One region of the Marinomonas vaga genome, then DNA from elsewhere that is predicted to be linked to it. Evidence: riboswitches for the same ligand, from Rfam matches in the RefSeq annotation. Region 1 holds a riboswitch; the other holds the start of a gene.

Evidence for each region. Region 1 has a riboswitch for FMN ahead of ACZ5DR_RS10140 (6,7-dimethyl-8-ribityllumazine synthase). Riboswitches for the same ligand answer to the same signal wherever they lie in the genome.
Region 2: another riboswitch for FMN. It lies ahead of ACZ5DR_RS04235 (DMT family transporter); the one in region 1 lies ahead of ACZ5DR_RS10140 (6,7-dimethyl-8-ribityllumazine synthase).

The regions. Positions count from the first base shown of each region.
Region 1 covers NZ_AP043903.1:2,149,525-2,161,291, reverse strand. The annotation lists gene ACZ5DR_RS10165 (sirohydrochlorin chelatase) at 1-1,258, opposite strand, end outside; gene cobN (cobaltochelatase subunit CobN) at 1,340-5,176, opposite strand; gene cobW (cobalamin biosynthesis protein CobW) at 5,187-6,263, opposite strand; gene cobM (precorrin-4 C(11)-methyltransferase) at 6,273-7,052, opposite strand; gene cobJ (precorrin-3B C(17)-methyltransferase) at 7,086-7,862, opposite strand; FMN riboswitch at 8,138-8,299, shown strand; gene ACZ5DR_RS10140 (6,7-dimethyl-8-ribityllumazine synthase) at 8,397-8,882, shown strand; gene ACZ5DR_RS10135 (hypothetical protein) at 8,930-9,568, opposite strand; gene ACZ5DR_RS10130 (malate synthase G) at 9,662-11,767, opposite strand, start outside.
Region 2 covers NZ_AP043903.1:908,206-919,972, forward strand. The annotation lists gene ACZ5DR_RS04220 (hypothetical protein) at 1-514, shown strand, start outside; gene ACZ5DR_RS04225 (outer membrane beta-barrel protein) at 548-1,111, shown strand; gene ACZ5DR_RS04230 (hypothetical protein) at 1,190-2,518, opposite strand; gene ACZ5DR_RS04235 (DMT family transporter) at 2,559-3,497, opposite strand; FMN riboswitch at 3,626-3,770, opposite strand; gene ACZ5DR_RS04240 (methyltransferase) at 3,859-4,917, opposite strand; gene ACZ5DR_RS04245 (gamma-glutamylcyclotransferase family protein) at 4,907-5,506, opposite strand; gene ACZ5DR_RS04250 (DUF2867 domain-containing protein) at 5,634-6,143, opposite strand; gene ACZ5DR_RS04255 (copper chaperone PCu(A)C) at 6,219-6,785, opposite strand; gene ACZ5DR_RS04260 (hypothetical protein) at 6,825-7,235, opposite strand; gene ACZ5DR_RS04265 (DHA2 family efflux MFS transporter permease subunit) at 7,336-8,859, opposite strand; gene ACZ5DR_RS04270 (HlyD family secretion protein) at 8,869-9,933, opposite strand; gene ACZ5DR_RS04275 (MarR family winged helix-turn-helix transcriptional regulator) at 9,972-10,394, opposite strand; gene ACZ5DR_RS04280 (GNAT family acetyltransferase) at 10,607-11,026, opposite strand; gene ACZ5DR_RS04285 (hypothetical protein) at 11,247-11,735, shown strand; gene ACZ5DR_RS04290 (SDR family oxidoreductase) at 11,753-11,767, opposite strand, start outside.

The sequences.
Region 1 (11,767 bases):
CTAATGCGGTTTTAGAGCAATCACCTTCAATACGGTGTTTCTCCTGCTCTAAAATCTCCTCTGTAAATTGCCCCATAAAGCAGCAACACACCCCTTCGCCAATCATGGTGCGTGGTCCCATTGGATGACCGATATGCTTATACACGCCATGGTGATGACCGTGGTCATGGCTATGATGGGAATGGCTATGCCCATGATTATGGGAATGGCTGTGGCTGTGGCTGTGGCTGTGGCCGTGATCATGAGAGTGACTATGGCTGTGGCCATGAGAATGACTGTGGCCGTGATCATGGGCTGTGACAGACGTAATCTGACCAAAAGCTTGGTCATGCTTTTGATCTGACTCAGATACCCCTTGGGTATCGTCTTCTGGATCAACATATTCCGCATGGTGGTGGTGTACATCCACCTCACCCGCTGCCAGGCGACGCTTAAATGAGCTCATCAAGGTTTCTTGATGGCCCTTTTGCAAGGAGCCATCCATGATTTCTTGCACTCGATTTTCAAAGGCATCGATCACTCGCTCATGATCACTTAAATAATGGGCTTGGATAAATTCAATAGCAGGATTCTCTTGAGCAACCTTGTCTACATACCCTTGAATACGCTTGATCAAACGGCCAGTAAAGAGGAAGTATGGGGCCACAACAATACGTTTAAAGCCTAGTTTCATTAGCTTTTCTAAACCAACCCCAACAGAAGGATACGTCACCCCTGAATACACGGTATCCGCCCAGCCAAAGCCCATGTTTTCATTCACAATACGGGTGAGTTTAGCCGCCTCAGCGTTTGCATACGTATCTGAAGTACCACGGCCAACCACCACTAACATGGTGTCATACAGAGTTTCAGGTGGGTTCTCAGGATCGAGTCCAAGAGACTCATAAATGCGGGCCTGAAACGCCTCAATCATATCCTCTTGTAACCCCAACTCACGACCATAATGCATGCCCATACCAGGTGTTTTCTCTTGGAATGTGGTCAGCACCGAAGGGATATCGTTTTTCGCATGGGTGGCCGCAAACAGCATGCCGGGGATGGCATAGATGTCATTGACCCCTTGCTTCAACAGGCTGTTTAACCCCATATGAATATTAGGGGCAGAAAACTCTAAAAAGCCGTATTCCACCGGCAGGTCTGGAAACCGAGCTTTCAGTCCCGCTGCGACTAAGCCAAACTCTCGTTCTGCATCTTTGTCACGGCTACCGTGCCCGCAAATCATAATGCCTTTCTTTTTGGCTTGTTCAGTAGTACTCATGCTTTCTCTCTGCTTTGATTAACGCTTTTGTGGCGACATATTAACGCCAAATAAAGGATGCGCAAGGGGCCAAATTAAAGGCTAACCCCGCTGCTCTTGTTTCTGATCTATTTCCAACAGCAGTGATTGAATCTGCTGCTCGTATTCCCCAGGCTCTTGCCACATGCCTCGCTGGATGGCTTCCAACAATCGCTCGGCCATTTCCTCTTGAGCATGGGGGTTGTTCTGTTCCATAAATTCACGGTTCTTGGAGTCTAACAATAACGTGTCTGTGACTTGTTCATATTGATAATCAGCAATCAAATCCGTGGTGGCATCATAGGCAAACAGATAATCCACCGTAGCGGTCATTTCAAATGCGCCTTTATAACCATGCTCTTGCATCGCGCCTATCCACTTTGGATTGAGTACCCGCCCTCTAATCACTCGATTCAATTCTTCCTGCAAGGTACGCACCTTAGGCACACTCGGATTAGAATGATCGTTGTGATAAACATTTGGCGCAGTCCCACTCAGCTGAGTCACAGCGTTGGTCATCCCCCCTTGGAATTGATAGTAATCATCTGAGTCTAGGAGGTCGTGTTCGCGGTTATCTTGGTTTTGCACGACTACTTCTAGGGTTTTAAGACGCGTAGCAAACGCTTCCCTAGCCTCTACTCCGTCCCGCAGATCTCCATCGTAGGCATAGCCGCCCCAGTTCAAGTAAGCCTCAGCAAGATCCGCTTGGGTATCCCATACACGTTCATCAATTAACCCTTGCAGTCCAGCACCATAGGCCCCCGGTTTCGAGCCAAACACACGATAACTGGCTTCCCGAGCCGCGTCTTCTGCATTCGCCCCTTGTTGCTCTAACTCTGCTTGGCGCTGTTGAATATTCGCTCTTATGGTATTGCCTGTTCCGGGCTCTTGATAATCCGCCACAGCCTGCACCGCTGCGTCAAATAGGCGCATCACATTGGCAAAAGCATCTCGGAAAAAGCCCGAAACACGCAAGGTCACGTCTACCCTTGGCCGACCTAATTGCATGCAGGACAAGACCTCAAAGTCCGTTACCCGATTGGAGCCGGGGGCCCATATAGGTCGCACCCCCATGAGCGCAAAGGCTTGAGCAATATCATCCCCACCAGTACGCATGGTGGCGGTCCCCCAGACGGATAAACCCAAGTTTACTGGGTAATCCCCATGCTCTTGTAAATGCCTTAACACCAAGGCTTCTGCCGACTTCTGGCCAATGGCCCAAGCAGCAGGAGATGGGATCGCACGATTATCAACGGAGAAAAAGTTACGACCTGTAGGCAAGGTGTCCAACCGACCGCGAGTCGGTGCACCACTAGGGCCTGGTGGTACAAACTGCCCTGCTAAGCCATTTAACAGTGCTTGCACTTCATCCGTAGCACTTTGCTCCAGTGCACGATACAAAGTGCCTTTGGCATGGGCCAATAGGCGCTCAGTTTGCGGAAAGTCTTTTTGGCTAATCGGCTTATCTTCTATAAGCACTTGAGTAATTAAAGCTTTGGCCAACAATTCTAAACGTTCTTTGCCATCCGCGTGGGTACGAAATGACGAATCAGAAAGAACCAACAATGACTCAGGTTGCTCGCTTATCCAAGGCTTAGAGGAAGACTCCATAGGATCAAAGCCCGGCTCCATGATGTGTAAATCTTTGACTAGCCCATGCAAGATGCCTTGACTCGTGACAGTGGTTCCCCGAGGTAAGCGCAACAAAGCCACTAAAGTATCAGCGAGCTTGTCAGATTCAGGTAATTCACCAAGGCGATGTAAACCATGGCGAATCTGGGACTCTTTTATCTCACAAAGGTAGGTGTCTAAACCTTCTAATACCGAGGCTTCATCACCCGGTTCAATGCCCGTTAACTCCTCTAGCAAGTGGCTGCTTTTGACTTTTTCAAGAATATTGTCTTTAAGCCAAGCTTCACGACGAGTATCCATCCCCATAGCCTGATAATACTCATCCACAAGGGTCTCTAGCTCTGCCATGTCCCCGTAGGTTTCAGCCCGGGTCATAGGCGGCATTAGGTGATCAACAATAGTTGCTTGCGTGCGGCGTTTTGCCTGAGCCCCTTCCCCAGGATCATTTACAATGAAGGGGTAAAAATGCGGCATCGGCCCCATGGCGATATCCGGCCAACAGGCATCCGACAAGGCTGTGCCCTTACCCGGTAACCACTCCAAATTGCCATGTTTACCCACATGAACTACCGCATCCACCTGATAGACATGGCGTAACCAAAAATAATAGGCCAAGTAACTGTGGGGAGGCACTAGATCTGGGTCGTGGTAATTGGCCGCCAAATCCACGTTAAATCCTCGGGCAGGCTGGATCCCAACAAAGGTTTCGCCCAAACGAATCCCCGCCAGCATCATGCGCCACTCACCAGCAACGGCACGACACTTTTGGTCGTCTTCTGGCGGCCCCCATCGCTCCCATACGGCCTGCTGTGCCGCCAGAGGCAACTGGTAAAAGTGATCTAGATAATCATTCAGGGATAGGCTTTGCCAGCATCCCCGCTCATGTAGGGAGTTAGGGTTATTTGTCACCGCGCCCAATAAGGCTTCGATCAGCCCATTGCCATGTTCAGGCACCTCCGCAATGGGATAGCCATGGTCAAATAAAGCTTTTAACAAAGTCACGGTAGACGCTGGCGTATCGAGGCCAACACCATTGCCAATACGACCATCTTTGGTGGGATAGTTCGCCAAGATAAAAGCAATCCGCTTGTCTGAATTTGGCTTTTGGCGCAGTTCTCCATATCCCTTGGCAAGTTTAGCCACAAAGGTCGCCCGTTCCTCATGAAGCTGATAGCGAATTAAATCAATCTGTGCCGCTTCATGGTATTCCGATGAGGTTTTAAAACTCACAGCGCGGGTGATGATTCGACCATCCATCTCCGGCAAGACAATTTGCATGGCCACATCACGACTACGTAACCCCTGAGTTTGCGCCTGCCAATCTTCTTCGGTACTACCAGATAAAATCACTTGCAGTACGGGTAAGGTATTCGCAAACGCTGAGGCAAACTGGGTAGGCTCTGACGCAAGATCTGGGCTACCGGCCCGATTGGCCGAAAATCCTGTGCAATTCAGGATCAAGCTAGCGTTCGAACGTTCCGCCAGATGTTCCACCAAATCGAGACTAAAAGGATCTTTTAGGGAGTTTAAGGCAATTTGCAGAGGGACCACACCTTGATCCAGTAAAACCTGAGCAAACTCGCTAAAAACTTGGGTGTTGCCGCTTTGCAGATGGGATCGGTAAAACAAGACAAGGACAACAGGCATCCCTTGAGACAATGCTGACTGATAAGTGTTTTGCCATGCAGAAAATGAGCTCACCTCTCCTTGGTGAACCATGACTGCATTGGGAATAGCACTGGGTTCTAGCCATTGGTCTGGCCCCTCAAACCACTGGGCGGCAAGGAAGCGAAACAAATGCTCTGCATTATGTTTGCCCCCTTCTCGAAGATAACGCCAAACACGATGCACATGCTCTTGAGACTCTGTGGAAGCAGCCATAATGTCAGGGTCGGCAGCATCGTCCCCAGGGACGATAATCAAGTGCCGATGGCGGCTTGCCTTGGCCCAAGCTTGCAGTCGCTCAAAGCCATAGGGCCAATAATGCTGACCACCGAGTAACGACAGGATGACAACCTGTGGCCGCTTCGTGGGGCGCTCTAGCACCGCGTCTTCATACAAATCATAGGCAGCCGGTTTAACCAACTGCATCCAGTTGGCTAAACGAACGCTGGGGGCCCCCTCATCAAGCTGATGCAGGGCTTGCCCTAAACCACTTAATAAAGAGTCCGCCGCCGCCAAGACGATGATGTCTGCGGGGCTTTGTCCTAGATCTATAATGCCTTCGTCATCAACGAAGCCACCAGGTTTTGCCGCCAGTAAATGCACGCGTTACGACTTAAGCTGACAAGGCAGCATGCAAGGTTTCTTCAATCTGTGCCTTGCTGATGCCTTTACCAATAAAGACCAATTGGGTTTGGCGCAACTCTTCTGGCTGCCATAGGCGATCAAAATAGCGATCCAGACGGGTACCGACTACTTGGAAGACTTGACGCATTGGCTTGCCATTCACCGCAGCAAAACCTTTCACCCGGAAGATGTTATTTTGCTCCACGAGATCTTCTAAGGTGTCTTGCAAAATGTCTGCATCCACTTCCCCTAAGGACACCACAAAAGAGTCAAAATGATCGTGGGCATGATCATGCTCTTCCCCGTGGGCGTGATGGTGGTCGTGGTGATTGTGGACATGCTCAATACGTGACTCCGTGGCAGCTTCTAAGCCCAGCAGCACATCCAGGGCGGCTTCACCGTTTTCGATGTAAGCAATCTTAACGCTTGATTCCACTTCACCTTCAATGATGCTTTTCACCCGTGCACGCTGCTCTTCATCCAGTAAGTCGTTTTTACTGACAACCACCAAATCAGCAGCGCTCAATTGGTCATCCAACAGCTCTTGCAAGGATGGATCATGGTCTAAGGACTCATCCGCTAAACGTTGCGCTTGCACCTTGTCTTCGTCATGGGCAAAACGACCTGCCGCGACCGCAGGGCCGTCAACCACGGTAATCACCGCATCCACGGTGCAATGCTCTTTAATACCAGGCCAGTTAAAGGCTTGTACCAAGGGTTTAGGCAGCGCCAAACCACTGGTTTCAATCAAAATATGATCGATGTCACCGCGACGCTCTACCAGTTGTTTCATCACTGGCAAAAACTCTTCTTCTACGGTGCAGCAAATACAGCCATTTGCTAGCTCATAAAAGCCTTCATCGGTTTGAGTCGCCGCCGCGTCCTCTTCACAATCCAGAGGACAAGAGCGTAGCAAATCAGTGTCTATGTCTAACTCACCAAATTCGTTAACAATCACAGCAATGCGTTTGCCTGCGGCTTGTTTTAATACATTCGACAAGAGAGTTGTCTTACCACTGCCCAAAAAGCCAGTGACGACTGTGGTTGGAATCTTATTCAGTTGCATCATGTGTCCTTATACGTCGCCATCGTTTTTGCGATGAATTTTGCGGTAAATATGTGCTTGAGTTTTGTCGTACAGATAAGAGTCAGCAAAGTCCTCCGTATCCAATACATGCCCTACCAAGATCAAGCTGGTGCGGGTGAACTTTTTCGCGCGAACCTTTTCGACAATGTCCTTAAGGGTGCCTGTCACATAATCTTGATCAGGCCAACTGGTGCGGTAACACACTGCCACCGGACAATCTTCTCCATAATGGGGGAGTAGCTCTTCGACAATTTTATGTATACGAGTCACTCCAAGATGAATCGCTAAGGTTGCACCACTTTGAGCCAATGCTGGCAGTCGCTCCCGCTCAGGAAAAGGTGTCTTGCCCTCATAACGGGTCATGATCACGGTTTGCGATACACCTGACAGGGTCAGCTCTTTTTTCAGCATGGCTGCAGAAGCCGCCACCGCACTGACTCCTGGGATCACTTGGTAATCGATATTTAAGGCATCAAGGCGACGCATTTGTTCCCCTGTGGCACCGTACAAAGCAGGGTCACCACATTGTAGACGTGCCACGTCTTTGCCTTCGGCAGCGGCTTTTTCGATCACGGCAGTGGTTTCATCCAAATTCATGGAGGCCGTGTCATAAATGGCTTCTGCAGTGTCTCTCACATCGTCCAAGACTTCCTTTGGGATCAAGGAGCCTGCATAAAGAACAACTGGGCACTTGGCGATGGTCTTAACCGCCTTAACAGTCATTAAGTCTGGATCACCTGGGCCAGCACCAATGAAAAATACCGTCATGATTCAGTTCCTTACTAATCTTGCTGCTTTGAGCTAGAGTTTTTTGGAGTAACCCCGCGGGGTATAAATCCAATGTTTCTCACCATTTACAATATGTCGTGACTCAGAGTTACCAACAGAAACCATGGTGAACATATCCACGTCTTTGGCATCCAACTCTCCCAAGGTCGTGAAGGTAATGTCTTCTTCTGGGCGGGTCAGCTGACGACCAATCATCACCGGGGTCGACGCTGGACGATACTGTAGCAATACGTCTCTTGCATGATTCAGTTGCCAATCACGTTTTCTTGAAACAGGGTTGTAAAAGGAGATCACAAAGTCTCCTGCCCCAGCAGCATGAATACGCTTATCAATGGTTTCCCACGGCGTCAGCAAGTCGCTTAAAGAAACCGTACAAAAGTCATGACCTAACATGGCACCGACACGGCTAGCACCTGCTTGCATGGCAGAAATACCAGGAATAACTTGAATATCCACGTCCAGCCACTCTGGGTGACTTTCCTTGCCTTGTAATTGCTGATCAAGCAACTCAAACACTAAGGTTGCCATGGCGTAAATACCGATATCACCACTGGAAATCAAAGCGGTGGTTTTACCCTGTGCCGCCAGATCCAGTGCCAATCTAGCGCGTCCAATTTCTTCCCCTAAGGGTAGATCATGGAATGTTTTACCTGCGCTCAGTTCTCCTAATAATTCTAGGTAGTATCCATAGGCTACCCAATCACTGCATGCTGCTAATGCCTTGGTCGCATTCGGCGCCACTAGGCCAAGATCCCCTGGCCCCATGCCCATGACAAATAATTTGCTCATATCTTTTGTATACCCAATAAATTTGACCGCATTGTACACTGTCAGTAGGGGTGTCGGCACGAAAAGCACCGTAGTAAAGGTGAAGGATATTCAGGCGCAACCAAGCTCAGGTCAGGTTTATGACAAATAAGCTCATGCTTAGGCAGTAATCGAAGCAACTGCAACGGCGGAATTAGAAAGGTATTTGTTCGTTTTTATGCAAGTTTTTGCGCACTTTGCCTTTGACACTTGTAGCCGTTAGACACTAAAGTAGCAAAGTCGTTAACAAGTAACGACTTCGTTCTCGGGGCGGGGTGAAATTCCCCACCGGCGGTAACGAGTTTTACACTCGAAGCCCGCGAGCGCTTTCTCTGCTATTAAATGATAGAAAAGAAAGGTCAGCAGATCTGGTGAGACTCCAGAGCCGACGGTCATAGTCCGGATGATAGAGGACGGCGTAGACAAGATACATAGATACACTCTTTGAACCATTCAAAGCGGTTTGGCTTGCCTCCCGTTCGCCCTGATTCAGCATTTTTTGTGGAAGATACATATATGAATCAGAGCTCAACGAATACTCAAACATTTGATCCTTCAACTAAGCGCGTGGCGTTTATTCACGCCTCTTGGCACAGTGACATCGTGTTGCAATGCTGGGAAGGATTCAAAGAAATCATGATTGCCCGAGGCTTCAGTGAAGACAACTTAGAACTGATCGCAGTACCAGGCGCCTACGAGATCCCACTGCAAGCAAAATTACTTGCTAAATCAGGCCAGTATGCAGCCATTGCTGCCAGCGGCCTAGTGGTAGATGGCGGCATTTACCGTCACGATTTTGTGGCTCAAGCCGTATGTAATGGCCTTATGCAAGTTCAATTAGAAACGGAAGTGCCTGTTTTGACAGCAGTACTGACCCCACACAACTTCCATGAGCACGACGAGCACTCTAGCTATTTCAAGCGTCACTTTGTGAAGAAAGGTCAAGAGCTAGCCGAAGCAGCCAGCCGTACGATTTTGCTCACTGAAGTAGCAAAGTCTTAAACAAGTGATATAAAAAACGGCAGCCTAGGCTGCCGTTTTTATTGGATCTACCAGACCCAACTCAACCCTGCCGCGACACCACTGCCCAAGAACCAAGAGTCAAAATCATCAGTGAGCATGTTCTCGTAATAGTAGTAAGCATATAGCCCAAGATTTGGCAGAACTCGCACATCCACGCCCGCGTCAAATCCCAGCTCCATGAGTACATCTTTACTCCAGTCAAACGACAGCAATTTAGGACGTACATCCAATCCCGCGTACCAAGTAGTTTTCTCCATCACAGGAAAGTAAAACGCCGCACGGGCGCTCATTCCTGTTCGGTCATACCCCTCGGTTTTAGTTTGACTCAAACCAAACGTCACATCTGCGCCAATAGGCTCATCATCATTACCCTGAACACTAAATCCTCGTATTCCGAGGGTCCTAATGGTGGTTTCATGATTACCCAGTGACCGCCCAGAAAGGGTTTGCCTGTCATCCAGCGTAGTGCTTTCAAAATACAAACCACCGAATCCGGAGCGTGCGTCTTCCGGTTGAATCCCTAACCCCAACCCAAACTGCGATATACCAGCACCACCAGATGCTTCAAACAATACCGCAGTTCCGTTGCTTTCTACTTGCCTTGTGGCCGCTTGTGCGGGCATGACAAGCACACTTATCCCTAATAATAAAAACGCTTTCTTCATCGCCATCAATCCTAATGAAATGAGCGGAACAATATACACTAAGTCGCCTTATGATCCATACTCCGCCCATTGCAAACCGAATCGAATGACAACCTAGTGCGTTTGTTTAAACGCTAAACGGTGGGCATGAAGTAGTGGCTCGGTATAGCCGTTAGGTTGCTCCTTACCTTTAAACACCAGATCACAGGCCGCTTGAAATGCGATGCCGTCAAAGCTAGGAGACATGGCGTGGTAAGCCGGATCATGGGCGTTTTGCTGATCCACTACGGCCGCCATACGTTTTAACGACGCCATCACTTGTTCTGGGCTGCAAATGCCATGCTCTAGCCAGTTCGCCATATGTTGAGACGAAATACGAAGGGTCGCGCGGTCTTCCATTAAGCCGATATTGTTAATATCAGGTACTTTCGAACAGCCTACCCCTTGATCAATCCAGCGCACCACATAGCCCAATATGCCTTGAGCATTATTATCCAGCTCAAATTGGATTTGCTCGTCCGATAAGGTGGTTGGATCGTCCAGCAATGGAATGGTTAAAAGATCCTCAAGACTTGCTCGCTCACGTTGTGCAAGCAAAGCCTGTCGTGCTTTGACATCCACCGTATGATAGTGGGTCGCATGGAGGATGGCGCCATTGGGTGAAGGCACCCATGCGGTGCTCGCTCCCGCCATAGGATGGCCTATTTTTTGCTCTAACATAGCAGCCATTTCATCCGGCATTGCCCACATTCCTTTACCGATTTGAGCCTTCCCTGGCAAACCGCATTCGATCCCCACATCCACATTCCACTCTTCATAGGCCTTGATCCAAGCTTCTTGCTTCATGGCAGTTTTAGGAACAAATGGCCCGGCCAACATAGAAGTATGTATCTCGTCACCGGTTCGATCCAAGAAGCCAGTATTGATAAACACCACCCGCTCTTGGGCTTGGCGAATGCATTCTTTTAAGTTCACCGTCGTACGGCGCTCTTCGTCCATGATGCCCACTTTAATGGTATTTTTAGCCAGGCCTAGGGCCTGCTCAATTCGCTCAAACAACTCCACCGTAAAAGCGACTTCCTCTGGCCCATGCATCTTAGGTTTTACGATGTTAACACTGCCTACACGACTGTTTTTACGCTGAGTGTTCCCCTGTAAATCATGCATGGCGGCTAACACAGTGATCATGCCATCCATAATACCTTCAGGGACTTCATTTCCTTTCGAGTCAAGAATGGCGGGGTTGGTCATTAAGTGCCCCACATTACGAATAAATAATAAGCTGCGCCCATGAAGTGCAAAACCCTTACCTAACTTGTCCAAGTATTCTCGATCCGGGTTCATGGCACGGGTGACCCGCTTAGCGCCTTTATCAAAGGTTTCTTCTAGAGTCCCCCGCATCAAACCTAGCCAGTTGCGATACACTTCTACCTTATCTTCTGCATCCACGGCCGCGATGGAATCTTCACAATCCATAATGGTCGAGACAGCAGCTTCTACCAAAATATCTTGCACCCCCGCCTGATCGTGTTGACCGATAAAACCTGCTGCATCGATTTGGACTTCAAGATGCAACTCGTTATTTTTCAACAGAACCGCCGTGGGAGACTCAGGAGAGCCTTGGTAGCCGACACACTTTTCCGTGTTTTGCAGCTGCACCACATCGCCGTTCTTCATGGTAACGGCTAACTCACCATCAACGATCTGGTATTTCAGCGCTTGGGCATGTGAACCAGCGACTAACGGGGCAGCCTGATCAAGCAGTTGCCGACCAAACGCAATCACTCGCTGCCCACGCACAGGGTTGTAACCACCGGAGCGCTCTGCCCCTTCGTCTTCAGCAATGGCATCCGTGCCATATAAGGCATCGTATAAGCTGCCCCAACGGGCATTCACTGCATTTAGGGCAAAACGGGCATTCTTAACTGGCACCACCAGTTGTGGCCCTGCTTGCAGCGCGATTTCAGCATCTACATTTTTAGTACTGACTTTAAAGTCGTCCCCTTCTGGTAGCAGATAGCCAATCTCTGTTAAAAAGTGCTTATAGGCCTCCATGTCATGGGACTTCCCGAATGTAGCCCTATGGTAGTCATCCACTTGTTGTTGAATGTCATCACGCTTCTTAAGTAAAGCCACATTGATTGGCCCCAGATCTTCAACAATCTCCTCAAAGCTCTGCCAAAACGCAACAGGGTCCACCCCTGTTCCCGGCGCAATATG
Region 2 (11,767 bases), 1.2 Mb from region 1:
TCTATCATTTCCCCTTACCTCGCAGGTATACGCCAACGTTGTGGATGAAGAAGCTAACGCCACCAGCGACAGCAGTGCCACATCCGAAGACAGTACCGTCATAACAGAAGACACAACCACCAGTGATGAGAGCGCTACGAGCAGTGACACAAGTGGCGACGCCGCAAGTGAAGAAGGTACAACAAACTCTGATGAGACTTACTTAGCGGATGATAATAGCGTTGCTAGCGAGTCAGGCTCAGCATCAGATGAAACCTTTGTAGGAACGGACTCAGATAGCACAGTGACAGAAGAAGAGGCGAGCAACGCAAATCAGCAATCCTCTTCAGGGATCACATCCAAACAAAGCAATCGTCAACAAAACAGCGGTAGCCGCTCTGGTAGTCATAGCTCAGGCAACAAAAGCTCAGGGGGGCATAGTTCAGGTAGCAGAGGCAATGGCGGAAGCAAGAGCTCCGGTGGTCATAGCTCTGGTGGTCATAGCTCCGGTGGCCATGGTGGTAAGCGCCACTAATCACTTTTTTTCATTCATAATGAGGAATACATCATGTACTGCAAGAATCTTGTCTTTCTAACCGCTACCAGCTGCTTATTAATCACAGCTAACGCACAGGCTGAGACCAATGCCCAAATTGGTGGTGGTTACCATGCTCGCTATATTGAAGATGCAAGTAGCGATTACAGCGTAGATTTTGGCTCCCCTGTTTTCAGTGTGCGGTTGATCCCCCACGAAAATTTCGCGTTTGCGACAAATTATTACTACAACGGAAGTGGCTCTTATTCCCAAGGCTCTAACTCAGGCCCATCAGTATTTGAAACCTCCGGGCTAGAGCTCAACTTTTTGCTCGGTACATCATTTATCGACAAAGGGTTTTATGGGTACGCTGGACTTGGATATTTCAGCGAACATTGGGAATCTACCACCAGCAGCAGCGACTATATTGCTACCGGGTTACAAGCACCGATTGGCCTAGGCTATAACTTTGGTGACTTTGGCATGGAAGTCCAATATGCCTATCGTGACCCTAAGGCCTATCAAAAAGACGTATTCAGCGCGGAAAGTGACCCAAGCGCCAATACATTTCAAATCAAGTTGTTTGCCAACTTATAGACTGGCAGCTGCACCACAGATCTTCTCAAACAGCGGCGAAATGCCGCTGTTTTTTATGATACACACGTAAAGTATCCACTAAGGCAAGGTCCAAGTCAGTACCAACATGGCGAGAGCCACAACACCGGCCATTAACGCACCGTAGAACCAATTAGAGCGGGCAATCGCAAAGTTGTCTGCCCCATACTTGCCCGCCACCGAAAGGTTGATTCCTGACAAGGGACTGATGGCCGTACCCACGGCCCAGGTACACAAGGACACAAACGCCAACAAAGTATTGTCCGCACCGCTGGCTGGCACCATAGAACTCATCAAAGAGATCCCCACAATGGGGTGCAAGCCCATTAAAGAAATACCACAAATCACCAGAAAACACAGGTACGCCTCAAAGAAACCAAAGTGGTCAAACAAGGACCACCCTTCTCCCAGTAGACCCTGGAGCGCCAAGCTGACCGTAGTGGATAAAAACCCCGCCGCCAAAAATAACGACACCTCATTGGCCATATTTGGCAAACGAATGTGGGCATGGTCACGCAACCGCTGGCGGGTATGACGAGGACCACCTCTAAGAAATAAAAACAACACTACACTGATGGGACTTAACAAGGTGACAATGGACAAAATTGCCGCCTCTGGCATCACAAAATAATGAAAAATCAGCACCAAGGCCGCTAACAAAACGGGGAAGGCTAAGGAGCTCACTGATAAAGGAAACCCCTGAAAAGCCTCGATCTGACCGCTACGTTTAAACTCCCAGCAAGACAAGGCACAAGCCATAATAGAGAGGGGTAAACCAATCACAGCAAGGTGATGAAACTCTGCATCAGGGGCAATCGACAAGGCCACCGCAACGGACGCAAAAAACGGCGACCACCAACCAGCACTGGTCAAAGCGCGAACTAGAATCGAGTATTGAGGCCCAGATAACTGTCCGGACTGGCGTTGCAGCTTATCCCCCACCACAAACACCGCTGACATATTAATCACAGCGCCAAGTAACTGAATGCTCGCCCACGTGCTCGCAAAACCTTTTACCCCAGTCATAGGTGGCTTTGGCTTAGTCGAATCTGGCAATAACCCCAGCAAGGATACGCCCGTTAACATGGCCACAATGGCCAAGTTCCCCTGTAACAAAGAAAACACCGGCACAGTCACATCAGTAAAGACCGCCACCACCAGCGCCACAACCCCCACCACAAGTAAAAAGCCACATTGTCGTTTATTACGTCTGTTAAGACGCTGCCAAGCACTAACAAACACCGCCCAATAGACCATTCCAGACAAAATCAGCAGCCCACCCAGCCCAGGGATCAAGGCCAACAGAAACAAAGCGCAACCTAACGCTACCCCATATCCAGAGAGAGTTTTTATGTCGAGAGAAGCCAGCTTGAGCGACGGCAAACGCATAGGTACATCCTTTTAAAAACGGTTCAACCTATAGATTACATCAAGCACCTTGTGCCGTCAGGGTATCCTGCTGGGTGACTTTCGCATCTCGAAGGCGCAAGCCAATGTTGCCCGCGATTAATAAAATCGCCCCGGCAATTTGGTAAAGGGTGAGCGACATATCAAGAAACAACCAGTTAATGCCGGCCGCAAAGACAGGGAAAGTAAGCTCTGCGAGGGTCGCCAGTTGCGCTCGCACTGTCTTTAACCCTTGGTAGTACAACCACATGCCTAACAAGCCACTTAATAAGGCCATCACCACGAGTGCGCCCAAGTCCTCCGCTGGCATGGTGCTGATCTGATCTGTATTGCCCAAGGACAAAACTAACAGCACCAGCAAACCCGATAAGAAGCGCCCTGACATAATGGCGTTAGCAGGCACGCTTTGGTAAGACAGGTACTTACCACAAACGGTAGCGGCGCCCCATGCAGCCACGGCGAGTAGAGTAAAGCCGTAACCTTTTAGAACCTCCACTTCTTCATCACTGTAATGCCATTGTGCGTCTCCAAGTGCCATAATATCTGGGGCGATCATAAGGAAGCTTCCCCCAAGTATCACCAAGGACCAGCGCACAAAATGACCGCGGATCTGCTCTTTCAACACAGCAAAAGCCAACACAATCGCGATCACGGGCTGTAGTTTTTGCAGCAAGATCACTACTGTGGGATTCAGATAATGGAAGGCTTCAGTAAAGGCCAAGGTACCCAGAGCAGAGCCGACACCTCCGATGAAAAACAGACAAGCAAGGGATGCTCGGCGCATTTGTCGGTAATGATGACGATAACGCCAGATCAAGGGCGCAGTGATCAGTACTAAGGCCAGGTGCTCAAACAGCACGACCTGAAGAGTGCTATAGCCTACTCCCAGCAGAGGGTAGCGAATAAGGGTATCAAGGGCCCACGTAAAGCACGCAAGCATAATAAACAGTGTTCCTGCCATCTCTCATTCTCCAATAAATAAGAGTCACAGGGGTGATGATTGAACAGCCAAGTTGTAACCCACACGAGCGCATGGGTGAGCCTCGCCTTTAAAGGTGCGCCCATAGAGGCACCTTTAAAGGAGACTTGGTCGATCTTCTTTCATCCGGACTATAACCGTCGGCTCAGGAGTCACACCTGATCTGCTGACCCTTCCCAAAAGAAGGCGCTCGCGGGCTGTTTGCAAAGCAAAGTCACCGCCGGTGGGGAATTTCGCCCCGCCCCGAAGTTCGATTAATTAAAAATAAGCTAAAACTTTACCCCCAGCCTAACTGGGGCGCAATGCCCTAATATGAATACATTAGGGCAAATCTCAAGTGGGTCTAATTGCGCTTTTGTCGCGCGTGATACACCGCAAAGCCATTCTTACGCTCTAATTGCACGGACTTACTCAAGGCCGCATCCATCAAAGGGCTATAACGTAAGAAATCGTTAGCCACCACAAACACCTCACCATTCAAGGTAAGGTGTTGTTTTACATTGATAAAAAACTTCTCAGGGACACTGTAGTCTGTACTCACTCCCGTGTGGAACGGCGGGTTAGTGATCACATAATTAAAGCGTCCTTTCACTTCATTTAAACCATTGGAAGCTACCAAAGTCACAGCACCCACCGCTTGGTTCGCAGCAAACGTCAGCTCCGTGGCCGCCAAGGCCAAAGCGGAATCATCTAACGCATGGAGCTTGGCCCCTGTGTGCTTGTGCAACCACATACTGATGATGCCATCACCACAACCAAAATCTAACAAACGGGCATTGGCCACATCCGCCATAAATCGGTGGGATTGCATTTGCTCTAATAAGATCACAGTGCCACGATCTAGCTTACCGTGTCCAAAAACCCCTGGGATGCTGCACAAGGTAAAGGCTTGCCCCGCCACGTCTACATTCCAAGAAGTCACCCAATCCTCAAAGACAAAAGGCTTTGCTTCGTCGGCTTTTTGACCATTGAACAATAAACAATGCTTAGCGCCATCAAACTTACCAACGTGCTCTAAAGGCGACACCATACGCTTTGAAGACGATTTCACACCGCTTTTGTTGTCTCCAACGAGCCAAACTTGCCCTCCTTTTTTTAAGACGGGTAAGGTCGCCGCTAACAAATAATCCAGCAGTTCTTTTGCTTTGGGCTGATAAATAATGACGTGGTCAAAGTCAGAGGCAATCGTGCTGTCCCACTGGGCTGAAAACTGCACATTAGACTCAGACAGACCTACCCGTAAAAGCTGTTCGTAAACGGTATAGGACTGACACCAGGCAAACACTTCTGCCTGCCCTTTTAGCTCTTGAGGAAAAGCATCTTCAGGGTTGGCAAACAGCACTTTGCCGGTAAATTGCTCTGCGTTACGCTCCAGCAAAAGGCTGGGAGGATTAAGACTCATAAGTGATGGCTAACTCGTTTAAAGATAAAGTCGTAACCGGCGCTAACAATCGGTTGAGGCGCTCGGTCGATAAATTTGTTTGAGCACGAGGGTATCTCGGTTGCAAACGATCATTGTGTAGTGGCCCGCGCCACCCTTTTGTTAACGCTAAGAAATCCGTCGCAAAGGAATCCCCATGCTCAAGACAACCGGACAAAATCACGTCCACATAACTCAGTGCGATGGGGCATTCCGTATGGGGTTCTACCACTTCTTCCGTGTGATAAATCCAATAGGTACCGTCTGGCAACTCTTCGTCTAGGTAAGGAGTCAATTGCTCGCGCTCAATTTGCGTGCGTTGGTAGCCTTGTTCTCGTTCATCAAACAGGGTGAATTGATCTTCCGGTACTTCAATAAGAACACCATTGCAGGCTTTAGCATCCGACTTGACCACCGCAACAGAGCTCATCCCAAACTCTGATGTCATGATGGACCAATGACGCTCAAAACCATGCAGTTTCACCGGCCAAACTTGTCCTGTTTCACCGGTTTTAGCTCGGCTTTCTGAACTGATAAGGCTGCCATAGCCGAGAATGTAATGACGACTCATACTCTTCTCCTGTGCACGCAATTTAAAGTTTTTGGCCGCCGATAATAGCTTGGTCGATACACCAAAACCAGAGAAGATATATGACAACTGTCAGGGGCAATATGGTTTTTGCTAAGGAATCAATAGGTTACTGGCTTTTATAAATGGCACGGATTTGCGCCATAGAACGCCAAAGAATGAGTTTATGGATAGGAAAGACAGGAATCATATACAAACGACCAAGCCAATTTTTGACATGGACAACCGTTGTTACGGCTATGTGCGATTGATCACCCAAATCATTAATGTAAAAGGACACTCTCACATTTAGATGTTTATCGCAGTCCTCTAGCACCACCTCGTGATGTTCGTTTGAAACCACAGTAAAGATCCCCACCCGATCTCCTTTGATGTAGTCGCACGCATGCTTCACATGCAAAATTTCTTTAAAACTGCCGAGATTTTTAAGACCCACGGTGGCCCAGATATTATTGCGCAATTGCATCAAAGCATTCGCCCAACCAGGCATTCGGCGCATACTTTCAATATACAAGGTCATGGCGGTGATGTTTTTAGACGGAACGGATACAGACCAACTGTCCGCAAAGAAGGCGCGAGGTAGGTACAAAGCTATTTGAGATCCTTGAGGCACAGCCATCACACACTCCCTGATGTGATTGATAAAATATGATCAGGTCAAAGTATAACCAATGACCTGATCAATTGCCTTATCTTAATGGTGCTTTTTATCCGCCATGTCGCCGTGGCCTTGATGATCCATTTTGTCATGGTTCATCTTACTGTGATCCATGTCACCGTGATTCATATGATGCATAGACATACTGCCTGGGGCATAGGCAGCCATCTCATCAGGAGACAAAACAGGGGCAGACAACTTGATACGCTCACCGTTCTTCATCACTAAGGTAAGAGCAACGGAATCACCTGCTTTTAAAGGTTGTTTTAACCCCATAAACATAATGTGGTAACCACCCGGCTTTAATTGCGCATCACCATGAGCAGGGATCACCACCTGATCAACCTGATACATTTTCATGGTGTCCCCTTGCATCTCGCTTAGGTGAATCTCAACCTTATTTGCCACATTGCTTTCTGCAGCGACCAAAAAGCGCTCTTGATCCGAGTGGTTGATCAAGGTGACATAGCCACCACTAGTAGGCGCACCCGGTGGCGTAGCACGCACCGCAGGTGCGCTGAGTTCAATGGATGACGCCATCGCAATAGCCGAAGACATCCCTAGCGCTGCCAGCGCCAAACGAGAAATAAACCGTACAGACATAACTAACCCTTTCTTTTTTCAAGCAAAATTTTCGACAACTCAAACCGATGAAGGTGCTACGAAGAAAGGCGGGGCACGGGAGTAGTAATGAGGCACGAAAGTCGCAATAACGCGCTCATTATGGGGGATTGCCCAGAGTGACGGGGCAAAATCTCGTGGCGGCAACACAAAGTCAGCCGCAATCAAAGACATGTGATCCACGTTCAAGCCACACTTACAACTACCATGCAGCTGGCTGATGTGATCTTTGATTTGATTGTCTGAATACTCAGCAAGAGGGACTTTAATGAACTGAACACCGTTCATCAAAGTACATACCCGCAGTACGACAAAGTCGTCTTTTACCACTGGCTGGGTCGGCACCACTAGGGGGCCCAATAAGGACAAAGCCCAGGCGAATAACACCCAGCGTCCATATTTTCGTAACCGAGAAGCCAATGTCGTCGACATAGTCACACCACAAATAGAAGTGGCTGTATTGTAGAGAAGTTAGTTCGGAAAACCTAGAACCCAGTATTTTAATACTGGGTTCTTTGGATACTTAAGGTGACTAAGATGCTTGGCGCTTAGCAGGTCCACTTAAGATAAACACTAATGGCAAGGCACAGACTGTCACCCACATCATCAGACGGAAGTCCTGAAGGTAGGCTAAAGTTGCCGCTTGTACATTGACCATAGCATCCAACGCCGCTAGGCCCTGTGTGCTTTGAGTTGAATAAGTGCCGGCCTGCTCCGCCAATGACAGCCCCAAGTTGAATGGATTCACAAACTCAGAAAAGATCGCATGATTGATCTGAGTCTGCTGGGTCAAATAAGTGGCTACAATGGAGATACCGATACTGCTACCTATGTTCCGCAACAAGCTGAACAAGGAAGACGCTTCCGTACGCAAGGACGGATCCAAAGTCGAAAACGCAATAGTGGATAACGGTACAAAGACCAACCCTAGTCCTGCCCCCTGCACTACACCAGTACGAATAATATCGCCAGCGGTAGAGTCCAAAGTAAACTGGGTCATCTCCCACATGGAGAATATGATCAAAGACAGCCCGATAAAGATAAAGACCCTAGGATCTACCTTACCTGACAAACGCCCCACCAAGATCATCATTGCCATGGTGCCAAAACCACGGGGTGCGAGAATCGTACCGACGTCCACCACCGGATAGCCCATCAGGTTCTGCATAAAGGGCGGCAACAGAGCCATGGTCGCCAACAGAATCACACCCACAATAAAGATAAACACTAAGCCAACGGAGAAGTTACGATCACGGAACAGCCGAGTTTCGATAAAAGGCGTGCTGTGCGTATTGATGTGCACCACAAACATATACAAACACAATACCGCTAGCCCACACTCAATGATCACCTCAAGACTGCTAAACCAGTCCAGGGTTTCCCCACGGTCGAGCATCATTTGTAGGGCACCAATGCCAATAGCCAGCAAGAAGAAACCATAAAAGTCGAATTTTCGGTCTTTCTTCAGCTCCGTTTCTTTCACGAAACCACTGATCCCCATCCACGCCAAGATACCGAACGGCACATTGATGTAGAACACCCAGCGCCAGCTGTAATACTCGGTGAGCAAGCCCCCAAGGAATGGCCCCAAAATAGGCCCAACCATTACCCCAACGCCCCACATTGCCATGGCCGAGCCATGCTTCTCACGAGGATAGCTGTCAAGCAAGATAGATTGGGACAAGGGCACCAAGCTGGCACCGAAGACACCTTGCAATAAACGGAACAAAATAATCTGGTTGAGGGACTGGGCCATACCACACAGGATAGAGGTCACAGTAAAGCCAATCACCGACCATAGGAATAAACGCTTACGGCCAAAGCGGGCGGAGATAAAGCCAGTAAGAGGCATACAAATCGCCGCCGCGACGATGTAAGAGGTCAACACCCACGAGATCTGATCTTGCGTCGCCCCCATGGACCCTTGCATATGAGGCAGGGCCACGTTGGCAATGGTGGTATCCAGGGCTTGCATGATGGTGGCCAACATAACCGAGACCGTGATCATGATGCGCTGGAAATTGTCATCCCCTTGTTTTGCTTGGGTTAAGGTCATGGTGTCCCCCTAAAGCTTAACGCCAAGCAAAGAACGCTGATGCTCCGTATCTACCGTTACCGTCGTACTCAAACCACTGCGTAGCAAAGGCCCATTAGGGTCTTGTTCAATGTGAATACGGACCGGCACACGCTGGGTCACTTTCACCCAGTTACCCGTCGCATTTTCCGCAGGAATCACAGAGAACTCCGACCCTGTTGCTGGGCTAATGCTGTCCACTACCCCATGCCAAGTAATCTCTGGGTAAGCGTCTACTTCAATCTCAACGGCTTGTCCCGCATGCATATAGGTCATGTCTTTTTCTGGGAAGTTGGCTTCAATCCAAGGGGACTCATTACCAATCACAACCATAGCAACGGCCCCCGTGGAAACGTATTCCCCATGGTTTGGCACATTCGTCACAATGCCATTGGCCGGTGCATACACATTGACATGTTTAAGATCGATACGCGCCTGCTCTAAAGCGGCTTGCGCGGATTTATAGCTTGGATGCTCTTCTACTGGACGGGTCACATCACCGCCCAAGGACTCCTGCAAACGACGTAAATCTTTGCGTAGGGTGTTGATTTCCAACTGGCTGGTTTTTGTCGTTTGACTGGAAGCATCATACTGAGAATCAGAAATGTAATGCTGTTTTAGCAAGTCCGCCTGACGCTTCTCGTCACGCTGATTGTAGGCTAGGGTGTTTTCCGCTTGCTCGATTTGCGCTTGCTTCTCTTCGTAAGCCGCTTTTTGAGACAACAAGTCAATGCGTACCTGCTCAAGCTGCGCTTGTGCCTGGGCGACCGCAACGTTAAAAGGCGTCGGGTCCACAGAAAACAATAAGTCCCCCTGCTTCACCCATTGGTTTTCTTTGACGTTAAGGGTCTGAATCGTACCTGACACTTCTGCTGTGATCGGGGTTTTGTCGTTTTGGATGAAGGCGTTGTCCGTCTCAACGTAACGATCCCCATGCAGATAGATGTAAGTGGCAGCCAGCACGGCGACCACAGGGATCACAAACAGAAGAAAACGACGTTTGCCTTTTTGTGCAACCTGCTTAGGCACGTCAGGGGCAGTATTTTGGTCACTCATATAATGCTTCTATCCTCGTAGATGTCATGCAGCATGGATCATTCTTTGTCGCACAAATTGCTGTGCATGGTTTTTAACAAGCGAACCAATGTCTCTACTTCCTCTGCCGAGATCCCAGCGAGCGCCTTTTGGTTAACGTCAGCAACGAAAGAACCGATTTGGTCCAATCGTTGGCGTGCCCCCTCTGCCAAATACAGGCAATAAGCGCGGCGGTCAGTTGGGTCTTGGCGGCGAACCACCAAGTTATCTTCACTCAGTTGGTCGATGAGACGAGCCGTTGTGATGGGCTGAATTTCCAGGATTTCCGCCAATGCGACTTGCCGTATCCCTTCAAAACGTGACACGTAAACAAGGGCGCGAGCCTGCATCGGTGTGATGGGGGACTCACTTTTCAAATACTCGCGACGCATTAAACGTTTCACGTCAGCCAGCAGAAAACCTATTTCTCTTTCCAAACTCATACGGGGTTACTCATTTTATGTACAAGAATTATTATATACATTGCTTACTATATACAATGTAGCCTAACTAAGCTCCTCGCTTCTTTCCCAAACCACCCTAAATTGGCCTAAGTTTTTGCCCATTGCGCCGCGGAAGCATGGAGATATAACTAAATTGAAGGCAAAAAAAAGGCGACTTATTGTAAGTCGCCTTTTTCTTTAATCTGATTGGGTTAATCGTCGATCAGCTTACCCATACTAATACGCTGCTCAACTTTAAAACCAAGGGATTCGTAAAATGCCACCACTTCTGGGTTATTCACCTCACGAACTTGTAAATTCACCTTGATGCATCCAAGGGATTTTAGCGTATCAAAGGATGCGTTAATCAAGTTGGTCCCCACACCTTTACGACGGTGATCAGGGTGCACCGCAACCGCATACAACCAGCCACGATGGCCGTCATAACCAACCATGCACGCGCCAATCAGCACGCCATCTTCCCAAGCCACTAAAATCAAATCATCCACATCTAATTTAGTCGGTAGCATGGATCGCGGCGCGTTGTGCGACGGATCATCAGGGAAAACCATTTCCCATAGCTCAACCAGCGGTTCTAAATCGATTGGCTGTACTCTTCTTATTGTCATCATGTTATCTCCCATGAGCACACCATGTTGATAACAATATATACAAAACCGCGGCTCATGCCTATCACGCACCAAAATAGTTGCCATATGCTTTCTAAAAATTGCGCTGAAAATCAATCTCCCTTTCAAAATCTGCAATCACTTAGAACTCTTGTCTGCCTTCGCGGTCAATAAGAGGGTAAAATACGTCCTCGATTTTTAATTAAGTGAATAGAACTCTGATATGAAACCTTTTAGCAAAGCCGAATTGATTTTCTACGTAGGCGCCTTTGTCTCCGTCTTTGGCGTTGCCGCACTGGTAAAACTAATCCATTCAGAAGACCCTCTTCCGGATGCCCTCGGCCCCTGTAACTTAGACACAGGCCTGTGCACCCTGCAAGAAACCCCAGAACGCTTCAATGGTGCCACCATCCAATTTGATAAAGGCATCCAATTGAATCGCCGCATCGACACGGTACTCACCCTACCCAAAGCCGTGCAAAACGCCCAATCGGTTAACCTAGTACTAGAAGGTCGAGAAATGTATTTGGGTGTCTACGAATACCCATTAGTGAAACGCCCAGACAACACATGGCACAGCAAGGTCGTGGTCCCTTTGTGTACCGATGAACGTATGCAGTGGACACTCAAAGTCGAAATGAAAGACGCCATGGGGCGCGATAAAGAATGGGCCTACCTATTCAACATCGACAACCCCAATGAAGCGATTTAGTCTAAAAACTTAGGCTATTAGCGCTTAACCAC